One region of the Chromobacterium fluminis genome, then DNA from elsewhere that is predicted to be linked to it. Evidence: riboswitches for the same ligand, from Rfam matches in the RefSeq annotation. Region 1 holds a riboswitch; the other holds the start of a gene.
The links. A riboswitch is a leader RNA that binds a small molecule or an ion and turns the genes downstream of it on or off. The one in region 1 is predicted to bind manganese.

Region 1 (9,445 bases):
AAACCCACCCATTCATTCCCCATCGCACCAAGGGTGACGCCAAGCCCAGTTTGGCTGACATTATCCACCTCCCAACGCGAGAACTCCTCTTTGGTCGGCTGAGAAACGACGTCCCCCCCCGAGGCAAGCCCTGGCATGGGCGCTCCCTTGTCCCGCTTCCTGGTAGTCACGAAGCCATAAATACGTATATTGGCCGCGTCATCGAAGTTGCCATCTTCCAGCGCACCCGTTTGCTTGGCCTCGTCTACTACCCGAATCAAACGGTGCAACACAGGTAGGCGATACGCCACTTCTATGCTCTGCCCGGAGACCGGCACCCGTTCAGCCCTCTCGAAACGCATTTGCTGGGGAGACCACTCACGCATCAAAGCACGCAGGGTATTGGCGTCGATGCCGGGCTCCATCATCCTTTTGATTTCGGGCGGCACTCTGCCGGCATCCAGCACGATGCTCCAGCCGTGCAAGATCTCGACCAGATCCGTCGTACCCCAGTAGCGAGCGGCCTCGTCCACCAAGCCACTTGTCGCCCTCGCTGCGGGATGAGGTCCTTTTAGAGAGACCACAAAACTCGAATATTCCGCACATGTTCGCGTTAAAGACATACGGTTGCTCAGCACCTGCAGCAGTTGATAGGCGAAATGCAGTTGCCTGACGCTGAGATTGCCCCCGGTCAACACGGCGAGCATATGCAAGATGAGGAATTGATCCTGAACCGTGGTTGCCGGCTGGCCGTCGCCGAATAAAAATACCGGCACGGAATCGCAACCATGATGCTCGGCGAACCAATACAGTTGGTTTACCCCCAACCAAAAAGCCCCCTCCGGGTTAAAGCTCCGGATCCAGTGCCAGCGCGCATGTTCGCCAAGATAGAACATCATCCGCGACAGCACGATAGGCAATAGAGTCAGAACTTTGGCCCCCTCAACCGAATCGGCGTCGACAGTCAGTACATGCTGATAGCTATCGATGAAGCATTTGCCATACGCCAGTATCTGGCTTCTCAGCTGCGCTTCCAGCGCTTTGGGCATACGCGTATTCAGCAAGTATTGCGCGCAGAGGTTTTCATGTAGCGATTGTGTCTCTTGGTTGAGAGCCAGTAGCGCTTCAACGCGATCCACTGAAATATTGTGCCAATCCAACTCCAATGGCGACAGCAATGCCACCACGCGCTCATGCGCGGCCGCACCGTGTTCCTTCTTCAAAGCCGCCACAAACTCCCTGGCCGCTTCCGCACTGGCCAATGGGTCGGAGCGACCTTTAGCCCCTCTTGAAAAAAAATCCAGCATAGCCGCCCACTCTCAAGACAATGTCAGCACATTTCAATAACTACACGAAACAGCTTGAACGCTACATCCATTTATAGCAAGCCTCAAGCCGGACCGCTGGCCGTCAGACAAAGAAAAAGCGCCCATGACAGGCGCTTTCGAAATTCATTGCAAACCTGCAGTTTGCTTAGATAGCCAGTGCTTCCAGCGCTTTGCCGCTGGAGATCCACTCTTGCACCCACACCGGCTTGCGACCGCGACCGGTCCAAGTCAGCTCCGGGCTAACCGGGTGACGGTACTTGGCTTCCACCGGCTTGCGCACGCCGCCGGTTTTGCCCAACACTTCTTCCACGCTCAGGCCGTAAGCACGAGCAAGCTCAATGATTTGTTTCTTGGCTTTGGACTTTTCTTCGCTTTCGCGGCGCTTAATTTCAGCTTCAACATCGGCGCGCAGAGCCACCAGCTGGGTAAAATCCAATTTCGACAGTTCCATTAGCATGTTCCCAAATATATTGTAAGAGTAGTGGTGCATTACAGATGATAATGTAGCCAAGCCCTTCTACTCAAGTCAAGGAAACAAAACAGAAATTATCAATTAATTCTCAAGCCCCTCATTCAAGGAATAGGGCAGATCCAGTTGCTGAAGCCTTATTGTGTATGCCTCATCCGCATAAATACCCTCTTCCCAAGCTTGAAATTGAACGACAGCCAAGCCTTCATATTGTTCTGGAGCCACTTGGCAAACCGCCGCCACCATGCCAATCGACTGCCCCGCCACAGACGGACTATAGAGTTTAGCGCCGACTCCAAGCGACTGTTTAAATGCAACTTTGAACAAGCGACGCTTCAATTTTCCCAAATACTGCGATCTGGCGACGATTTCCTGCCCCGGGTAACAGCCTTTTTTAAAGCTCACCCCCCCAATCAACTCCATATTCGCCATCTGTGGCACAAATTGCTCCTGAGTTGCCAGACGGACCCAAGGGATACCCGCGTCGATATCCCGCCATTCCCAAACGCTGGAGGAAATTAGACCCGCGCTGTCCGTCAGCTTTTCCCCTACCAGCGCCGCTCCGGCCTCGTCCACCACCAGCGCCCATCCCGCCCCTGGCAAACCTATCAACAGGCCCGGCTCAACCTGAACCATTTCTCGTGGCCCCGCGCTTGACGCCAATGAGGATTCAACCGCCAGCGCATCCAGCGCCCCCTCTCCCGCAAGGCCTATCAAGGTCAAATTATCCGCAATCGATACCTTCACCTTGGAACGCAGAACAAACATGCTCAAGCGCTTGGCCACGTAATCGGCCAAATCCGCAGATACCGCCAGGTAATAAGCTCCGTCGATACGCCAAACCAGAAAACTGGCCAGCATCCGTCCTTTGGCCGTAGAGTAACTGCTGTACTGAGCGCGGCTTTCGCCCGACAACTCACGCACATCGCTAGAGATCTGCCCTTGTAAAAAGGCCTCTGCGTCCTCTCCGGCCACCTGGATGATTTTATGCTTATCCAAAATCGATATTGCGACGCCGGCGCGCAATGACTCCAACTGCCGCAAATGAACATCCATTTCCGCCGCATCTTTATTTGCCCGCTCTGCGCGCGCATCCAGCCTGAGCTTCCCGTCCAGATTCATTTAACCCACCTCAAAAACGCGGCTATTCCCGCATTGTCAACAAACGAAATTTTAACGCGTCGCCGCCTCCCTTCGCCAGCGGTGAATTGCGGGCGTCAACGCCGCGTCCAAGCCGCCCGACGGACGCAAGCGATTTTCAGCCGCGCAAGTGTTGACAGCCCGACAGGCTGAAGCTATAGTTCGCCCTCACTCAAATCCCTGATAGCTCAGTTGGTAGAGCGACGGACTGTTAATCCGCAGGTCGCAGGTTCGAGCCCTGCTCGGGGAGCCACTCCGGCCCAGTTTGAGAATTGCTTGTTTTCCATTCCCTGATAGCTCAGTTGGTAGAGCGACGGACTGTTAATCCGCAGGTCGCAGGTTCGAGCCCTGCTCGGGGAGCCAAAACAAGCCCGCATCACCGCATTATGATCCCTGATAGCTCAGTTGGTAGAGCGACGGACTGTTAATCCGCAGGTCGCAGGTTCGAGCCCTGCTCGGGGAGCCAAAATTTCAAAAGCCACAATCTCCGAATTGTGGCTTTTTCCATTTCCGCTTCCGTTTTACAATCGGCCCACCCTCCCCATTGGAATAATAATGATTTCCAGACCGATTGCCTTTGCCGGGGGCGCCATCCTGCTCTGGGCCTCTCTGGCCGCGCTTGGCGCTCAAACACGCTCGCTTCCCCCTTTCTTCGTCGTTGGCGTCTGTCTGCTGATCGGCAGCCTGCTCAGCCTGCGCCATTACCGCGACTGGAAAGTCCCGACGCCCACCCTGCTGGTGGGGATCTACGGCTTGTTCGGCTATCACTTCCTGCTGTTCTTCGCGTTTCGGCACGCGCCGGCGATGGAAGCCAATCTGCTGAATTACCTGTGGCCGCTGCTGATCGTCATGCTCTCCCCCATCCTGGTGCCGGGCACCGAGCTGCATGGCCGCCACATACTGGCCGGCGCGCTGGGCTTCAGCGGCGCGGCGCTGATTGTCAGCGGGGGCAAGCTCGCCTTGTCCAGTAACTATCTTGTCGGCTATCTGCTGGCCATCGGCGCCGCCGTGGTGTGGTCGACTTTTAGCCTGCTGACCCGCAGGTTGCCCCGTTTTCCCAATAGCGCGGTCGGCGGCTTCTGTCTACTATCCGGCCTGCTTTCTCTACTATGCCACGTCTTGTTCGAACCCAACATCACCCCCAGCGCCGGTCAATGGCTGGCCTTGATCCTGCTTGGCATCGGCCCGATGGGCGGCGCCTTCTTCCTATGGGACCGCGCGCTGAAGGAGGGAGACCCCAGACAGATAGGCTCTTTGTCTTATGCCACGCCCTTGCTGTCCACCCTGCTGCTGATAGGCACCGGCCAAGGACAGTTGAACGCCATTGCAATAACCGCCATCGTGCTGATTCTTGGCGGAGCCCTACTTGGCAGCCTGCCTGTTCGTCCACGTTCTCTTGCTTGAGCGCGCGCTTGGGGTGGAGCGCCGGCAATTGAATACCTTATAATGCTTAACGCTATTTAAACAGAGGTTAACTATGTCCATTATCAAAGAATTCAAAGAATTTGCCATGAAAGGCAATGTCATCGATCTGGCGGTCGGCGTGGTTATCGGCGGCGCCTTCGGCGCCATCGTCAAATCGCTGGTCGACGATGTAATCATGCCCCCCATCGGCCTGCTGATCGGCAACGTTGATTTCTCCAATATGTTCTTCGTACTAAAAGAAGGCAGCAAACAGCTTGGCCCCTATGTCTCGGTGGCAGCGGCCAAGCAAGCCGGCGCCGTCACGCTGAATATCGGCCTATTCATTAACGCCATGGTCAGCTTTACCATAGTAGCTTTCGCTATTTTCATGCTGGTCAAGGCCATCAATCGGCTGAAACGCGAAGAGCCCGCCGCCGCGCCGGCTCCCACCACCAAAGAGTGTCCGTTCTGCGCGTCCAATATTCCGGAAAAGGCTTCTCGCTGCCCGCAGTGCACCTCCCAACTCTAGGCACCCCGATTGCCTCGCTACGCCAACTGATTTAGAATCGGCTGGTTCTGGGGGAGTAGCCTCGGCGCGACTTTCAGCGCCGGCATGCATCAACAGGCTTGGCCATCACGGCCATGGTGCATGCGACGAAAACTTCCGTTTGGCAAGACCCATGACATGTCTGCGCAACGCGGGGCTGCGGCGCGGGCTTGTCATGGCGTATGCGCAGCCCCCGGAGTCTTCATGGAAGCCTTTCTCATTTCCACCGGAATCGTCGCCCTGGCTGAAATCGGCGACAAAACTCAATTGCTCGCACTGATGCTGGCCGGCCGCTACCGCAAGCCGGTTCCCATCGTTCTCGGCATCTTCGTCGCCACTTTGCTCAATCATTTCGCCGCCGCCGCGGTGGGGCACTGGTTGATGAGCAAGATTGGGCCGGACCTCATGCGTTGGGGGCTGGGTCTTTCCTTTCTCGCCATGGCGGGCTGGATGCTGATTCCAGACAAGCTGGATGAAGATAGCCGGCTCATGGAACGCTTTGGCGTTTTCGGCACCACCTGTATCGCTTTCTTTATCGCGGAAATGGGCGATAAGACGCAGTTGGCCACCGTAGCCCTGTCCGCGCGCTTTCCCGACGCCTTACTGCTAGTGGTGGCCGGCACCACCCTGGGCATGATGCTGGCCAATGTGCCCGCGGTGCTCTTGGGCGAGGTTGCCGCGAAGAAGTTGCCGCAAAAAATGGTACACACCATTGCCGCTCTTCTGTTTGCTGGCCTAGGTATCGTCACTCTACTGACCCCGCTGCAAATTTGAAGCACAGCTCAACACAAAACGGAGGCCGCGGCCTCCGTTTTTCCTTCTACCCGGCAATATATCAGGCCCGGCCGGCTCCGCGTCCAAGCGACTCCAGCAGCTCCTCCGGGTTGAATCCCAGACGGAAGCCCCCCCAATGCTTGCCGGACAGCATGATGGGCAGCACCACTTCCGACAACACTTCTCCGGTGTCGCGGGTATAGGTCTGCAGCAAGAAAGACTGCGTGCTGCGCGCGGCCCGCAAACCGGCAACATCGGCAAACTTGCGCTTGTCGCGGCTGTTGATCAGGTCCTTGGCCGCATCTCCGCTCAAAGGCTGGCTATACCAGCTATTGTGGGTCGGCGCGTAGCCGTTGGTGTCCACCGCCAGGCAGAACACGCCGCCGGGCACGGACTTGGCGGCGCGGTCGTACACCGGCTGCATCAGTTTTTCCAGCTTGGCGTCGTACTGAGTGCGGAACTTGGCCGGCTTGGCGCCGGCGATGGGCAGGTAGTTCTGGTCGAACAACGCCGCGCCCGCGGCCAGTTGCGCGGCCATGATGGTTTGCAACTCATCCCGCGCCTCGCGGGCCGTTTGCATGATCTGGTCGAACTCTCCCTCCCCCAGAATGAAACGCGCCACTAACTGCTGCACCTGCTCCGCCGCGCCGGACAGCTTGGTGGCCGAGTCTTCCGTATGGTTCAGACGGTCCGTCACCTGATGGCCTAGTTCGTGAATTTCCGCCACATGGAGATTGACCTGTCCATTGGAGGCGACAAACTCCGACATGGTGGCGGCGATCTGACTGAGACTATTCGCCGTGGTTTCAAAGTCGCCCATCATCTTGCTGAAATGCTCCGACGCCTTGGAGACGATTTCGCGAGCAGACTTGGTGTCCTCGGTGATCTGGGCGGTTTCCACCTGGGTTTCCGACACCAGCCCCAGCATATCGTCGATATTATGCGAAATCTCGTCCGTCGCTTTTTTGACTCGCTCCGCCAGCTTGCGCACTTCATCGGCCACCACGGCGAAACCGCGTCCGCTCTCGCCGGCCCGCGCCGCTTCGATCGCCGCGTTCAAGGCCAAGAGATTGGTCTGGTCCGACACGTCCTTGATCAGATCGACAATGGTCTTGATGCTGGACGAGCGCTGACTCAAATCATCCACTGTGTGGTTGAAATGGCCCACCTTCTGATTAATGCCGTAAATGCTCTCCGCCACGGACTTGAGCTCGGCGTAGGACTCCCGCGCCACGTCCAGATTGGCCAGCGTGGTGGATGAAATCGCCTGGGTCTGCTCGGTGACCTGGCCCACGCCTTCAGTACTCTGATCGCTGGCGGCCCGGACTTGCGTCGCCAACTGATCCTGTTTTCGCGCCCCCTCCAGCGACTCAACCACATTCTTTCGGGTGCGCGCCGAATCCATCGCGATTCGCACTGTCATCAGCCGCACATTGCTGATGATTTCGCGCATTTTCAGCAGAAAACGGTTATACGACAGCGACAACTCGCGGATTTCGTCGTGGGTAATGGTGGGGATATCCCTGGATAGGTCGCCCTCGCCAGCGCCTATTTCATTGAAAATCCGGATAATCATTTTCAGGGGTCTGACGATTAGAAAGCGCAGATACCAGACCATAAAGGCGATGAAGACAACGCTGACCACCCACAGCGCCATCGTCCAAAACAGCGCTCCGTCTATACTGGACTCGATGCCCGCCAACACCTGGGGCGAAGTGACTTGTCCTTTCAGCGAGCGCCGAATGTCCTCCAGCACATAATAAACATAAGCCACCATGCCCAGCTGAAACACGCTGATGAAAAAGAAACTGCACAATTTCTTGGTCAACGTATCCCAGAAAGTCTTTTCCACCAGGGTATACACGCGCCAGAACCACTGCATGACTTCTCCTCTTGCTCCGCAATCCTGTTCAGCGACTGATGCAAGGCCCGCGCCATCCGGCGCTTTGAGCCCGCTCGTTGCTGTTATCTAGAATTATTGTTGTTTATTGACTTCAATCAGCCATCCTAAGCGATGGCGACCTTGTTTTTGGAATAGTTGGCGGACTATTGATTATCATCAAATAGGCAATGCCAATGTATTACAAATCTTCGTTTCCGTGTTGCCTTCTCCACACCATCCAGAACTCCTGACCGCCAAACACCGGCACGCCGACCTCCTGCGGCTGACAGCTCTCCAGCGCGAAAGCCGGTTCCAGCAAAGCGCTCAAGGCAGACATGCTCAGACCGAACGGCGGGCCACGCTGGGTGTCCGCGATGAAAAACACTCCCGCCAGTGCGCCTCCGGGGCGCAACAAACGCGCCATTTGTTCCGCATAGCGCGCATGCAGACGAGGCGGCAACGCGCAGAGAAAGGCACGCTCAAACACCGCGTCGAAAGGCGGCTCGTGCTCAACGGCGAAAAAATCCGCCTGCTGGATATGAGCGGCCGCCTGCGGCCATTGCGCGCGCGCGATCGCCACGGCCTGCTCGCTGAAATCGATGGCCTGCACCTGATGACCGCAGTCCAGCAACAAGGGCAAATCTCCGGCGCTGCCGCAGCCTGGAAGCAAGATCCGGCTAACCGGCTGACGCTGAAAAAACGCCAAGGCCTCCGGGCTCGTTCGCGCGCCTTCCCACGGCGTCACGCCATCGCGATAACGCACATCCCAAAACTCGGTCAAAGAACTGTCCTGCGCCATCTCTCCCCCTAATTATGCTCGGCCCCCGCCTGCTCTCGCAGGAAGGCGGCAACTTGCGCCGGGCTCCAGCCGGCGCAATCCCGCTGGCAGACCGCCCCTTCTCTCTCCCGCCAAAGCAGGCAGTTTCCATCCATGCGGAACCATAGGGACAGGCAAGGCACGCTCATCCACTCGCCATCCTCAACTTGGTGAAGCTCCGGCAGGCAGGCGAAAACCGCGGCGATCTTCAACCCTCGCTGGCGCAACGGCAGTTGCAACCAGACCCGTTCCCGCTCTTCTGCGTCCATAAAACACCAATTCGAGATTTCATCGAAGCTGCGCGCGCAGCCGCGGCAGATATCGTCGCCCACCGCGGTGGAACACACGGCGATGCAAGGCGAATCAGGCCGTTCCGTCGTCATGCCCCGTTCCTTGAAACAATAATGTCATATTTCTTGACGCACCAAACTAAAGTGTCAGATAAATGAATAGTCATAAAAATAAAATATCCGCTGTCATGACCCGCAACGAAACCTTGATTTTCCGCACGCTGCGCCTGCTGCAGACCATGCACATCCAATACCTGGACGAACACAAACTGTTTCTAGCGCTCTCTCGCGAATCCGGCGGCGAATACAGCGCGGACGACGTTCACGAGCATCTAGTCTACATGCAGCAAAACGGCTTGCTCAAACCCGTCCGCATCGCGGACAACCATACCGCCTACGCTCTGGATTGGGGCGGCTACGATTATCTGGACGCCTCCTGAAAAACAAAAAAGGCAGCGCGAAGGCTGCCCATGATCCGCAACGCGTCAGCGCCGGTTCATAAATAATCCCGCATCCGGAAGTAAGCCATGCCCAGCACCAAGGCCGGCGTGCGCAGCCATCTGCCGCCTGGAAAGTGATTATGACGAATCTTGGCGAACAGGTCGAAGCGCGAAGCGTCGCCGGCCACCGCCTCCGCCACCACCTTGCCGGCCAGACCGGTGATGTTGACCCCGTGCCCGGAAAAACCCTGCAGGTAATAGACATTGCCGTCCAGCCGTCCAAAATCAGGGGCGCGGTTCGCCGTGATATCGCAGAATCCGCCCCAAGCGTAGTCGACCTTGACGTCCGCCAGTTGCGGGAACACCCGCAACATA
Region 2 (13,090 bases), on a different contig from region 1:
CGTCAACGGCGGCGGCATCTTCCCGCGCGAAGGCTATCTGGAGCGCGCCAAGGAAATCTGCGAGAAGTACAACATCGTGCTGATCTTCGACGAGATCATCACCGGCGTGCGTCTGGGCCTGTCCGGCGCCCAGGGCATCCTCGGCGTCACCCCGCACCTGTCCACCTTCGGCAAGGCGCTGGGCGGCGGCTCGATGCCGATCTCCGCCATCGCCGGCCGTCGCGACATCATGGACCTCTACACCCGCGGCAAGGTGATCCACGCCGGCACTTTCAACGGCTACCCCTTGGGCCTGGCCGCGATCAAGAGCACCTTCGAGCTGATCGAACAGGACCCGGGCTGCTACGAGCGCATGGGCCGCTTCACCGAGCAGATCTCCGACACCTTCATCAAGGCCGCTCACGCCAACGATCTGCCGCTGGTGGTGCAAGGCATGCCCACCGCGCTGGTTTACCACTCGCAGGACACCATGGTGGACCGCTCCGAGGGCTACAGCGACAAGGTCAAGTTCTGCGACATCATCATCCGCGAAATCTCCAAGCGCTACGGCATCCAGTTCTCGCCGCTGTCGCGGATCTACTCCAACCTGCTGATGAATCAGGACGACGTGCGCTTCTTCGAAGAACGCATCTTCGACGCCATGGCCAACGCCCGCAAAGTGATCGACATCGCCTTCAAGGAAGGAGAGGTGGCGTGACCCGGCAAGTCGCTGTCGTCACCGGCGCGGCCGGCGGCTTCGGCAGCGCCATCGTCAAGTCGCTGCTGGAAGTGGGCTACGCGGTGGCCGCCACGGACGTGGACGCGGCCGCGCTGGAGCAGCTGGGCCGGGAGCTGGACTGCCCGGACAGCCTGCGCGGCTTCGTCATGGACGTGACGGATTCCGCCAGCGTGGACGCGGCCAGCGCCGCCATCGTCGAACGAATGGGGGCCAACATCACGGTGCTGGTCAACAACGCCGGCGTCATCGGCCGCGGCTACTGCACGGCGGAGAAGAGCGGCGAGCTGGCGCGACGGGTGTTCGACGTCAACCTCAACGGCGCCTTCAACGCCACCGCGGTGTTTTCCCGCCACATGGCGCGGCTGAAATACGGCCGCATCATCAACATCGCCTCGGTGGCCGGCATCTGGGGCGCAGCCGGCGGGTCGGCGTACGCGGCGTCCAAGGCTGGCCTGATCAAGGCGTCGGAGTCCTGGGCGCGGGAGCTGGGGCCGCTGAACATCTGCGTCACCGCGATCGCGCCGGGCATCTGCAAGACCAAGATGCTCAACCAGTTCGTCGACCGTCAGATGGTGGAGCAGTCCGACGAGGCCATCGTCAAATCCATCGTGCCGGTGGGACGCTGGGGCTTGCCGGAGGACATCGCCGAAGTGGTCACTTTCCTGGCCACCTGCAAGACCAACTATCTGAACGCCACCGTTATTCCGCTGGATGGAGGCATGAGGGTAGGCACCTTGTAAGAACCTGTCCAAGGCCTGCTGCGCTTCAGCGATACGGCGTTGAAACCGGTTTCGCTCTAGCGCGCGAGACTTGGATCAGGTTCTGCTGCATAGCGTGACAGGGGGCCGGCCGCGCCGGCCCCCGACTGGAACCAAACCAAATTCAGAGGTGAAGTCATGGATTACCGAGCCAAGACCAGCGTCAAGAACATCGTGCTGACCGGCCCCACCGGCGTGCTGGGCGGCCGTTTGCTGCAGGAAATACTGGCCACCACCGACGCCAACGTCTATTGCGTGGTGCGGGCCGAGAACAAGGACGCCGCGCGCGCCCGCATCGAAGACGTGCTGTATTGCTACGACGAAGGCCGCAAGCTGTCCACCGAAGCCTGGCGCATCATCCCGGTGCTGGGCGACATCAGCCAGCCCATGCTGGGCCTGGACGCCAGCGCCTACCGCGACCTGGCCCACCTGGCGGACCTGGTGCTGCATTGCGCCGCCAACGTCAGCCTGGTGGCCTCCTACAACAAGATCGCCCCGGTCAACGTAGGCGGCACCGCCAACCTGATCGAGCTGTGCCTGGCCGGCAAGGCCCCGCTGGTGTTCACTTCCAGCTTCAGCATGGTGGGCGACAAGCTGTACCAACCGGACTTCGTGTTGCGCGAAACCGATCTGGACGTGGGCCAGGGCTTCGTCAACATGGACTACGAGCGCTCCAAGTTCACCGCCGAGCGCATGGTGCACGAGGCCGGCGAGCGGGGCCTGGACTGGGTCATCGTGCGCCCCGGCAATATCTGGGGCGACAGCCGCACCGGCTGCTACCCGCTGAAGCAGACCAAGGTCAAGGGCATCTACTACGAAATGCTCAAATCGCTGGTGGAAACCGGGCTCACCTTCGCCTCGGACGAAGCCTTCGACATTTCGCCGGTGGACTACGTGGCTCAGGCCACCTTGTTCGCGGCGATGAATCTGCAATCCAGCAATCGCCGCACCTACAACCTGACCAATCCGCGCCCGATCAACTACGACGGCATCGTCGCCCGCCTGCGCGGCTACGGCTACACCCTGCGCGACGTGCCGTCCAAGGACTACTTCGAAGCGTTGCAGGAAGGCCGCATGCACCGCGGCGGCATCGGTTACCGCTCCACCTTCACTGATCTGATGGCCATCTTCTACGACGGCAGCGATTGCAAGGAGCACGCCAAGTACGACACCAGCGAGATCCAGGAACTGCTGGCCAACACCGACATCCGCTGCCCGGACTCGGACCAGGCGCTGTTCGGCCGCTATCTGGACTACGCCTGCAAGGTGGGCTTCCTCAACGCCCCGGCGGAGCAGACCCCGCTGGCGGAAATCAAGCGTCACACCAGCATGGCCGGCGGCTATATGGAGAGCTTGTACGACGCCGACCTGAGCGACGCGGCGGCGGTGCGCTGAGATGCTGGCCGACGAGGAAGCGCTGATCGAAGCGCCGGGGGAGCTCGAAAAACCGTCGCGAGCGGTTCGAGAGCAAGACGCACCGCGCGCAGCGACCGAGATAGTACAAGGAGTACAGCGAGGGAGCGAGCACGGAGCAACGCAGCTATCGGACGGCGCAGCAGGTTTTTCGAGGTCCCCACCGGTCGCGGAACTGCTGCTGGACTACCAAGTGCTGAGCAACGGCGAGCCGATAGGCCGCTTGCGCACCGAGCGCCGCCGCGGCTGGCTGGACGACCTGCCGGTGCTGCAGGTCAGCAACCGCATGGACCTGCGCTGCAGCGGCCTGTGGTTCGACTACACGCTGCAATCGGACGAGAGCATGGACTTCGGCGCGGACGGCCTGTGCCGCTACGCCGGCGTCTCCGACGAGGACGGCGACAAGACCGTGATCAAGGGCCGGCTGCGTCAGGGCGTGCTGACCCTGCGCCTGCACGACGGCCAGCTGGAAGTGCGCCGCTTCAAGCAGGGCGATTTCGACGCCAGCAGCGAAGACGCCGCCGAGCGCTTTCTCGTCGGCGGCCAGGCCGAGGCCACGCTGCGGGTGCTGGATCTGGAGCACTTCGACATCGACGAAGTCCGCTACCAGCGGCTGCCGGACGAAACCCTGGACCTGCTGGGGCAGCCGCGGCGGACGAGGGTGGTGGCCTATCAATCCAAGCGGCGCAAGATCAGCGGCACCGGCTGGTATCTGTCCGACGACGGCGGCGAAGTGCTGGTGCGCCAGAGCAGCCGCGAACGCGGCGACCACAACGAAGTGATATTGACCCATTGGGAAAGCAAACCATGCCAAATCAAGACTTAGCCGTCACCCTGGTGCAAAGCGACATCGCCTGGGAATCGGTGGATCAGAACCTGCAGCGGATGGAGCGCCACCTGAGCGCGGTGAACGACAGCCGGTTGATCGTGCTGCCGGAAATGTTCACCACCGGCTTCAGCATGCGGCCGGAGAAGATCGCCGAAACCATGGACGGCAAGGCGGTGCAATGGCTGCGCGACACCGCGCGCGCCAAGCGCGCCGACCTGGTGGGCAGCGTGGCCATCGAAGACCAGGGCCGCTACTACAACCGCCTGCTGTGGGCCAAGGCCGACGGCAGCCTGTTCAGCTACGACAAGAAGCATCTGTTCAGCTTCGCCGGCGAGCACGAGCACTACACCGCCGGCGACGCGCCGCTGATCGTCAAGGTGGACGGCTGGTCGGTGGCCGCCTTCGTCTGCTACGACCTGCGCTTCCCGGTCTGGTCGCGCAACAGCAACAGCCAATACGACCTGGCGCTCTACATCGCCAGCTGGCCGGAGCGTCGCGCCAAGCACTGGCAGACCCTGCTGCCGGCGCGGGCGATAGAAAACCAGGCCTTCGTCATCGGCGTCAACCGCGTGGGCATGGACGGCAACGACATCCGCTACAGCGGCGACTCCATGCTGATAGACCCGCTGGGCGACACCCTGTACCACGGCCGCCAGCTGGAAAGCGTGTATCAGGCCAGGCTGTCGCGCGCGCAGCTGGACGATGCGCGCGCCCAGTTCCCTTTCCTGAAGGATGCGGACCGTTATCAACTCGTTTGACCGCGCGGCGGCAATGAAAAGAGGCGGATAAGCCCTGCGGCTGCGCGGGGTTTTCCGCTGCTTCGGTTCTCCTTCGGCTCCTACGGAAAGTGAAATGCACCAAGCCACAACAAGAGAAAAAGTCATCGAATTCCAGTCGGTGACCAAGCGCTTCAACGACTACACCGCGGTCAACGACGTGTCGCTGGACATCCATCGCGGCGAATTCGTCGCCCTGCTGGGACCCAACGGCGCCGGCAAGACCACGCTGGTGGAAATGCTGGAGGGGCTGAAACAACCGGAGGCCGGCTCCATCCGCATCCTGGGCCGCAGCTGGCAGCAGGACGAAAGCTATCTGCGCCACCGGCTGGCCGGGGTGCTGCAGGAATCGCTGTTCATCAACAAGCTGCGGGTGGATGAAACCGTCAACCTGTTCGCCAGCTTCTACGGCCGGCCACGCAGCCGCGCCGACGAGGTATTGGAACTGGTGGAGCTGATCCCCAAGCGCAAGGTGATGGTGGAAGGGCTGTCCGGCGGCCAGCGCCAGCGGCTGGCCCTGGCCATCTCCATTCTCAACCAGCCGGAAATCCTGATTCTGGACGAACCCACCACCGGTCTGGACCCGCAAGTGCGGCGCGGCACCTGGGACATTCTGCGCAAGCTCAACAAGGAGCTGGGCTCCACCATGTTGCTGACCACCCACTACATGGAAGAAGCCGAATACCTGTGCGACCGCATCTGCATCATGCACCAGGGTCGCATCCTCACCCAGGGCACGCTGGACGAACTGCTGGCGGCGCACGAGCCGGGCGAAGTGGTGGAATACCGGGTGAAGAGCGGCGTGGGCGGCGCCGAGCCCAAGCACAAGGACAACATCATCAGCTACAGCTACGACCAGGCGTCCGCCAAGGCGAGGCTGCTGGTGCGCAACGGCTCGGCCTTCCTGTTCCGTCTGTCCGAGTTCATCCGCGAACAACAAATCGACATCGACGAAATCATCGTGCGCAAAAAAACGCTGGACGATTTATTCCTGTCACTGGCCGGCCGAGGTTTCCATGAATAATGCCTTGCTCAATCTGATCGTCACTCAATTCCGCCAATACCTGCGCGAACCGCAAATCCTGTTCTGGTCCTTCGGCTTCCCGCTGCTGCTGGTGTGGCTGCTGGGCGTGTCCTTCTCCGGCGGCGAAATCAAGGAGCGCACCATAGGCGTGGTGCTGCCGCCCAGCTTGCAGGAGCAGGCCGCGGTCAAGGCCTGGATCAGCAAGGTGGAGGCCCGCAACCAGCCGCTGTCCAGCGTCATCAACGCCGACGAGATCAAGCGCGACCACCTTATACGGATGAAATACCGCTTCCAGTACTACCCGGACCGCGAATCGGTGTTGCGCGGCCTCAAGCGCGGCGACGTGCAGGTGTTCATGGAGCCCAGCGCCGACAGCGGCAAGCGCATCTACTATCTGGACCCGCAGAACAACGAGGCGCTGCTGACCTACTTCTTCCTCGGCGACGACCCGGACGCGCTAAGCCAGGCGGTGGACAAGAATATGTCGGTGCTGGACAGCCCCGGCCTGCGCTACATCGACTTCCTGGTGCCCGGCCTGGTGGCGATGGCGGTGATGGAAACCTGCCTGATCGCCGTCGGCTGGTCGCTGATCGAAAAACGCGCCACCCGCGTCACCCGGCAGATGCGCATCACCCCGATGCGCAAGACCGATTTCCTGTTGGCCCATGTGCTGGCCTGCCTGGTGTTCAGCCTGCTGGAAACCCTGGTGCTGTATCTGTTCGCCAGCAGTTATTTCGACGTGCACGCCCAGGGCGGGGCGCTGCCCTTCATCGTGCTGCTGCTGGCCGGCAATGTCTGCTTCGCCGGCATCGCCATCCTGGCCGCCTCGCGCGCCACCAAGGCGCAGACAGCCAACGGCCTGCTGGAGATGACCATCCTGTTCCTGGTGATCTTTTCCGGCATCTTTTTCAGCTACAAGCACTTCCCGGAGTGGATGGTGGCGGTGATCGAGGTGCTGCCGCTGACCATCCTGGCGGACGGCATGCGCATGATCTTCGTCGAGGGGGCCGGAGTGCTGGAAATCGCGCGTTCGGCGGTGGTGCTCACGCTGATCGGCATTGCCGGCTTCGTCAGCGGCGCGCGGGTGTTTCGCTGGTATTAGGGGCATGAGGCATCCGCTGCGCGGATGATGGTTTTGATTGCCGGGGCGGCCCTGACCGAGCGAGGCAAGCGTAGCGTCGCGAGGGAATAAGGCAGGAAGGGGAACACCTCGGCCAAATTCCCCCATCACGGAGCGAATCAAGGATTCGCTCCGTGATGGCGCGCTAACGTCGCGCAGCTCGAACAGGCAGCCGCTTAAAACGAGCGAAGCGAAGTTTCTGCGTAGCTAAAACCTCGGGCCTGCCACCCGGCGGCAGACTTGAAGGGACTTTGGGCGCGTTGGATACGTGCTTCCTTTCTTGCTGGCCAGTTCCGTTGTTTCAAGAGTGTGAAGAACCGAGCATCGCTGTTGAGCATGCTGGCCGACAGCTCATTGTTAAGTTGTCAAAAAGGAGGAAGGGTAGTGAAACGCTTGATCCTCGCCCTATTGGGCATTGCCATGCTGTCCTTGCTGACGGCCTGCGAACTGGACGAAGACGGCAAGCCGCGCGGCAGCCAGGTGCTGTGGGACCGCAGCGGCGTGCCGCACATCTACGCCGCGCGCGCCGACAGCCTGGCCTACGCCTTCGGCCGCGCCCAGATGCAGGCGCATCCGGAGCTGCTGCTGCGGCTGTACGCCCAGGGCCGTGGCCGCGGCGCGGAATACTACGGCGCGGTGTTCGAGGCCGGCGAGCCCTTCCCCAGCAATATGGCGGAAGTGGACCGCCTGGTGCGCGCGATGGGCTTCCCGGAACGCTCCAAACAATGGCTGCAACAGCAAAGCCCGCGCATGCGCGCCTATCTGGACGCCTTCGTCGCCGGCGTCAACGACCAGGCCGCCGCCAGCGGCGGTCTGAGCCCGGCGGCGCGCGCGGTGCTGCCGGTGCGCAGCGAGGACGTGCTGGCCCACACCCTGCGCATCTTCTTCGGTTATCTGAGCGGCTCCACCGCCACCGGCGCGGCCAATTGCTCGCTGATCTATCCGGACGCGGTGGCCACCCCCATCAATCTGATCGGCGGCTCCAACGGCTGGGCGCTGGGGCCGGCCAAGAGCCGTTCCGGCAACGCCATGCTGCTGGCCAACCCGCATTTGCTGTGGGGCGGCAGCCATACCTGGTTCGAAGCCCAATTCAAGAGCCCGGAATATGATATTTACGGCGCCACCCTGGTGGGCCTGCCGGTGATGCGCATCGGCTTCAATCAGCGGCTGGGCTGGGTGCACACCGTCAATACCCAGGACGGCTGCGATCTCTATCAACTCAAGCTCAGCGGCCGGCAATACCTGCTGGACGGCGTGGCGCGCGATTTCGAAACCAAGCGCGAAACCCTGTATATCCGTCAGCCGGACGGCAGCCTGCAAGCCGAGCAGCTGACCTTGCGCCGCGCCGAGCAGGGCCCGGTGTTCGACAAGGACGGCCAGAGCTACGCGCTGCGCATCGTCGGCGTCGACCAGCTGCAGACCCCCGGCGTGCTGGAGCAATGGTGGGACATGGCACAAGCGCCCGACTTCAAGGCCTTCCGCAGCGTCGTGGCGCGGCTGCGCAACCCCTACCACAACATCATCTACGCCGACGCCCAACGCAATATCTGGGCGGCTTTCGGCGGCCTGACCCCGCGCCGAGCCGGCGGCGACGCCGCCTTTTGGGCGCAGCCGGTGGACGGCAGCCGCAGCGATCTGATCTGGCGTCAGGCGCTGCGCCTGGACGAATTGCCGCAGGTGGCCAATCCGTCCAGCGGCTGGGTGCAGAACTCCAATAGCGTGCCCTGGTATATGAGCAAACCGGCGCTGGACCCGGCCGCCTTCGCCGCTTATCTGTCGCCGCGGATCTCGCCCTTGCTGCGCGAACAGCGCGGCATCGAGTTGATCGAACAGACCCCAAGCTTCACGTTGGATACGCTGCTGAGCGCCAAGCACGACACCCGGCTGCTGCTGGCGGACCGGGTGCTGGACGATTTGATCGGCTATGCGCGCGCCTCCGGCGACGCCGGCCTGATCGCCGCGGCGCAGGTGCTGGCCCAATGGGACCGGCGGAGCGACGCCGCCAGCAAGGGCGCGGTGCTGTTCGCTGCCTGGGTGGCGGCCTCCGGCGGCGAAGACGCCTTGCGCTACCGCCGGGAGGCGGATCCGGCGCAGCCCTACGACACGCCCGCCGGTCTGCGCGACGCCGGCTTCGCGCTCAGCAAGCTGGGCGCGGCGGCCCAGGGCTTGCAACAGGCCGGCGTGCCGCTGGACATCGCCTTTGGCGAAGTCTACCGGCTGCGGCGCGGCCCCGCCGGCGGCGCGGCGCGGCTGGACCAGCCGGCCAGCGGCGGCGCCGAGGGCCTGGGCGCCTTCCGCACCTTCAGCTATATCGGCGACAGCGACGGCCGCCAACGCGCCATCTTCGGCGACACCTTCACCGCGCTGGTGGAGTTCGGCCGGCCGCTGCGCGCCAAGGTGATCAACACCTACGGCAACAGCAGCCAGCCGCAATCGCCTTACTACGGCGACCAGTTGCCGCTGGCGGCGCAAAACGCCATGCGCGACGCCTTGCTCAATCGCGAGCAGGTGGAGGCGGCGCTGTCCAAGCGCGAGTGGTTCCGCCGCTAGCCGGCCGGCAAACGGGCCGGAGGCGGGCAAGCGCCTCCGGCTTCGCATGACGGGAGACTAGGTTTGCGCCATTGAGCCCAGGCTGGCACAATGGCGCCGTTGTCATTGGGGAGTAGCCATCTTCGGCCCCGCCGAAGAGGCCGCGTCAACAAACTTGAGGAGCTTTCCTCATGGCGCGGTCAGCGGCCGGCATTGCCGGCGCCGCCAAGCGAGACCTTTGGCCACGATGCGTTTGCCGCCGGGCAAGCCGCGTCGTTGCGCCATTGTCCATTCGCTTGCCCGGCCCAAGACCATCCATGCTGTTGACCCTGTCGTTTCTGCTCGGCCTCGCCGTCCTGATCTATCTATCCTGTCAATACTTCGTCAACGCCATCGAATGGTGCGGACGCCATCTGAACCTGGGCGCCAGCGCCGTAGGCACCGTGCTCGCCGCTTTCGGCACCGCCTTGCCGGAGAGCGCGGTGACTTTGACCGCCATGGCCTTCGGCGACACGCCGCAACATAAGGACATCGGCGTCGGCGCCGCCTTGGGCGGGCCGCTGGTGCTGGCCACGCTGGCTTACGCGGTAGTGGGTTTCGCCCTGTGGCGCAACCGCAGCCGGTTGGGGCGCGCCGATTATCTGCTACGCGTCGATCACCGCCGGCTGGCTGGCGACCAACTGGCGTTTTTGCTGATTTTCGCGTTCAAGGTGGCGCTGGGCCTGCTGGCCTTCGCCATCAAGCCCTGGCTGGGCGTGCTGTTCCTTGCCGCTTACGCCGCCTATGTCTGGCGCGAGATCCGCAGCGCGGACACCGCGCCGGAAGAGGAGGAACTGGACGCCTTGAAGCTGCGCGCCGGAGGCGGCTTGGGCTGGGCGGCGACGCAGGCCTTGTTGGCCTTGACGGTGATCGCGGCGGCGGCGCACGGCTTTGTCGCGCAGCTGGAAGCGCTGGCCGGCCATTGGGGCGTGGCGCCGCATTTGGTGGCCTTGCTGCTGAGCCCGGTGGCCACCGAACTGCCGGAGATCATGAACGCGTTGATCTGGCTGCGTCAGGGCAAGGAACGTCTGGCTTTGGCCAATATTTCCGGCGCGATGATGATTCAGGCGACGATTCCCAGCGCTTTCGGCCTGTTCTTCACCCCGTGGATGTTCGATAGCGTCTTGCTGTGGTCCGGCCTGGCCACAATGGCGGCGATCGCCGGGCTGTGGCTGCTGTTCCGCCGGGGCAGCGTGGACGGCCGCTGGCTGCTGGGCGCGGGCGCGGTGTATCTGGTGTTTGCCGGCTGTCTGGTGTGAGGCGAGAGCCCGTTCAATGCCGTATCGCTGAAGCGCAGCAGACTATGAACAGGTTCTCAGAGCCAGGCCGCCACGCCGCCATGATGCGAGCACGTGCCGCGCCGGTGCTGACTGAAACTGTAGCTGCCGTCGCGGCAACGCGCGCTGGCGCCGGCCGGCGCTTTGCCGGAACGGGTATGGGCCGGGCTGTGCACCTCTACGCCGTCGGAGTTGGTGTAGCTGCCGTGTTCCAGCAACTGCTCCTGAGCCGGCGCGCTGGCATGGCGATGGGGGTGAGGGGCTTTGGCCTGAACCGGCGCGGCAAGCAGGGCCAGGCTGAGGCCCAGAAGGCCGGCGAGACGTCGCCAGACAGGCATACGGAACTGAGCTGGATTTTTCATGTCATTAGCTTGTTTAATGTGTCATTAAAGATGCTTGAATCTGTCTGTGATGCTTTGATGCGTAGATTCAATGAATTCAAGCCAAAAAGAATATGCACCGCATTTTAGTTCATTGTCATTGTCGCCGGTAGCGGCAATGCGCATCGGGGGAACTAAACCGCGATGGCCGGCTGTGTCATAAGCCGCGTCGTCATACCGATCTGGGGATGGAACTATGGATTATTTCGCGCAGCGGCGCGCCTTGCTGGCGGCTTTGGCCGCCTCGCCTTTGATTTTGGGTTGTGCGCGTCCGCCGTTGCGGGCGCCGGGCGAAGCGCCGGCGGCGCGGCAGCTGGCGGAGCTGGAACGCAATGCCGGCGGCCGCATCGGCGTGTTCGCGCAAGAGGTGGACAGCGGACGGAGCCTGGCCTATCGCGCCGATGAGCGCTTTCCAATGTGCAGCACCTTCGCGCTGCTGCTGGCGGGCGCCATATTGCAACGCAGCGCGGCGCAGCCGGACTTGTTGTATCGCCATGTCAGCTACCGGCGCGAGCAGTTGATCGACTATTCGCCTATCGCCGAACAGCATGTGGAACAGGGCATGTCGGTAAAAGATTTGTGCGACGCGGCGATGCGCTTCAGCGACAACACCGCCGCCAATTTGCTGCTGGAGCAGTTGGGCGGGCCGCAGGAGGTGACCCGCTTCGCCCGTTCGCTGGGCGATGGCTTGAGCCGTCTGGACCGCATCGAGCCGGAGCTGAACCGCGCCGAGCCGGACGATCCGCGCGACAGCACCACGCCGGCGGCGATGACGGCCAATCTGCATGCCTTGCTGTTTTCTCCATCATTGCCGGAGCGGCAGCGCGGGCTGTTGAACGACTGGCTGCTGGGCAACACCACCGGCAACCTGCGTATCCGGGCCGGCTTGCCGGCGGAGTGGCGGGTGGGGGACAAGACCGGCAGCGGCGGCCACGGCGCCGCCAACGATGTGGCCGTGGCCTGGCGGCCGGGCAAGTCGCCGTTGATCTTGTCTGTGTATTACTGGGGTTCGCCGGCGATGATGGACGAGCGCAACGCGGTGATCGCCGCGGTGGCGAGGGTAGTGGCCGCCGAGTTCGCGTGAAACGCCGTGCAGGGCGGGCAATCCTGCAGTAATGAAAAACGCCGCAACCTGGGTTGCGGCGTTTTTGCGCACGGATCTAAGGCAAGCGCGCCGGCTCAACCACGATGCCGGCGCGCAGGCCGGGCTTGACCGTGGGATTGGGAAACAGAATGCGCTCCTCGCCGCCGACGGCCACGTAGCGGTGCTCGCCGTCCTCGGCGATCAGGAAACCATCCGGCAGCGCGGTGAAGTTCTCCACATCGTCGGCCAGGTGCAGGCGGAAAGCCTCGCTGTGTTTGACAATGTCGTACTTGGCCTGGAACAGCGGCAGGTCGCCGTCGCGGTAGCCGGGCAGTTCTTGTGCCGGCTCGGACAGCAGCCGGCGCAGCGCCTGGTCTATGCCGGCGAAGCGGGACAGGTCGTTCTGGCCAAACGGCCGCGCCTTGCCCAGCTCCAGCGTGAAGGCGTCCGCCTGGCAGTGGCGGCTGGTGAAGTAACTGAAGGTATTGGCCGGCTGGCTGTGCAGCAGCACGGTTTCCACCTGACAGCTTTTCAACCAGGCCAGTTGCTCGCGGCTGTGCGGGCGCTCGTGGATATACGGATAGATGGCGAACTTCTCAAACACCGAGCCGCGGATGGCGGTGTGCAGATCGTAATGCCAGCGGCGGCCGCAGGCGGAGGCGAAGAAGTCCGCCGCCGCCTGCTCCAGCCGCGCCGCGCGCGCCGCTTCGCGCGCGTCCGGCTGGCGCGCGTGAGCGCCGTTGAACAGCCGGTTCATGTCGTAATCCAGATAACGCTTGCCCAGCCGCATCGCGTCCAGATTGCCGAAGATCACCAGCAGCCGGCAGCGCAGCGCCAGCTTGCCGCCGGCGATGTCGGCCAGGATGGCGTTGAGCACCTCGATAGGCGCGGTTTCGTTGCCGTGCACGCCGCTGGACAGCAGCAGGGAATCGTCGGCGGCGGCGAGGGGTTCCAGCTTGACGACGCCGTAGTCCAGCCAGCGCGCCCGCACGCCGGAGTGGAGCTGCCATTCGGCGGAGGCCGAGGAGGCGGGGTTCATGGTCCAGGACAGAAAATCGTGGTGATGCTCGCGCATGGGCTGGCTCGTGCTTGCGGCTAGTGATGACCGGGGCATTGTAACCAGAGCCGGCGCGGCTGGTGGCG

Region 2: another riboswitch for manganese. It lies ahead of HA052_RS17425 (sodium:calcium antiporter); the one in region 1 lies ahead of HA052_RS26105 (TMEM165/GDT1 family protein).

What each region holds. Positions count from the first base shown of each region.
Region 1 covers NZ_JAAOMA010000079.1:686-10,130, forward strand. The annotation lists gene HA052_RS26065 (cyclic-di-GMP receptor FimW-related protein) at 1-1,286, opposite strand, end outside; gene HA052_RS26070 (H-NS histone family protein) at 1,453-1,758, opposite strand; gene ygfZ (CAF17-like 4Fe-4S cluster assembly/insertion protein YgfZ) at 1,861-2,898, opposite strand; tRNA gene HA052_RS26080 (tRNA-Asn) at 3,094-3,169, shown strand; tRNA gene HA052_RS26085 (tRNA-Asn) at 3,204-3,279, shown strand; tRNA gene HA052_RS26090 (tRNA-Asn) at 3,307-3,382, shown strand; gene HA052_RS26095 (DMT family transporter) at 3,472-4,320, shown strand; gene mscL (large conductance mechanosensitive channel protein MscL) at 4,394-4,849, shown strand; yybP-ykoY riboswitch at 4,888-5,070, shown strand; gene HA052_RS26105 (TMEM165/GDT1 family protein) at 5,072-5,641, shown strand; gene HA052_RS26110 (methyl-accepting chemotaxis protein) at 5,703-7,523, opposite strand; gene HA052_RS26115 (methyltransferase domain-containing protein) at 7,723-8,322, opposite strand; gene HA052_RS26120 (DUF1289 domain-containing protein) at 8,331-8,723, opposite strand; gene HA052_RS26125 (hypothetical protein) at 8,819-9,070, shown strand; partial or broken gene HA052_RS26130 (NAD(P)/FAD-dependent oxidoreductase) at 9,127-9,445, opposite strand, start outside.
Region 2 covers NZ_JAAOMA010000026.1:28,185-41,274, reverse strand. The annotation lists gene HA052_RS17465 (PfaD family polyunsaturated fatty acid/polyketide biosynthesis protein) at 1-697, shown strand, start outside; gene HA052_RS17460 (SDR family NAD(P)-dependent oxidoreductase) at 694-1,458, shown strand; gene HA052_RS17455 (SDR family oxidoreductase) at 1,615-2,871, shown strand; gene HA052_RS17450 (hypothetical protein) at 2,873-3,715, shown strand; gene HA052_RS17445 (amidohydrolase) at 3,697-4,476, shown strand; gene HA052_RS17440 (ABC transporter ATP-binding protein) at 4,571-5,518, shown strand; gene HA052_RS17435 (ABC transporter permease) at 5,511-6,620, shown strand; gene HA052_RS17430 (penicillin acylase family protein) at 7,023-9,188, shown strand; yybP-ykoY riboswitch at 9,284-9,428, shown strand; gene HA052_RS17425 (sodium:calcium antiporter) at 9,485-10,465, shown strand; gene HA052_RS17420 (DUF3761 domain-containing protein) at 10,522-10,845, opposite strand; gene blaCHA (CHA family extended-spectrum class A beta-lactamase) at 11,060-11,947, shown strand; gene astE (succinylglutamate desuccinylase) at 12,024-13,022, opposite strand.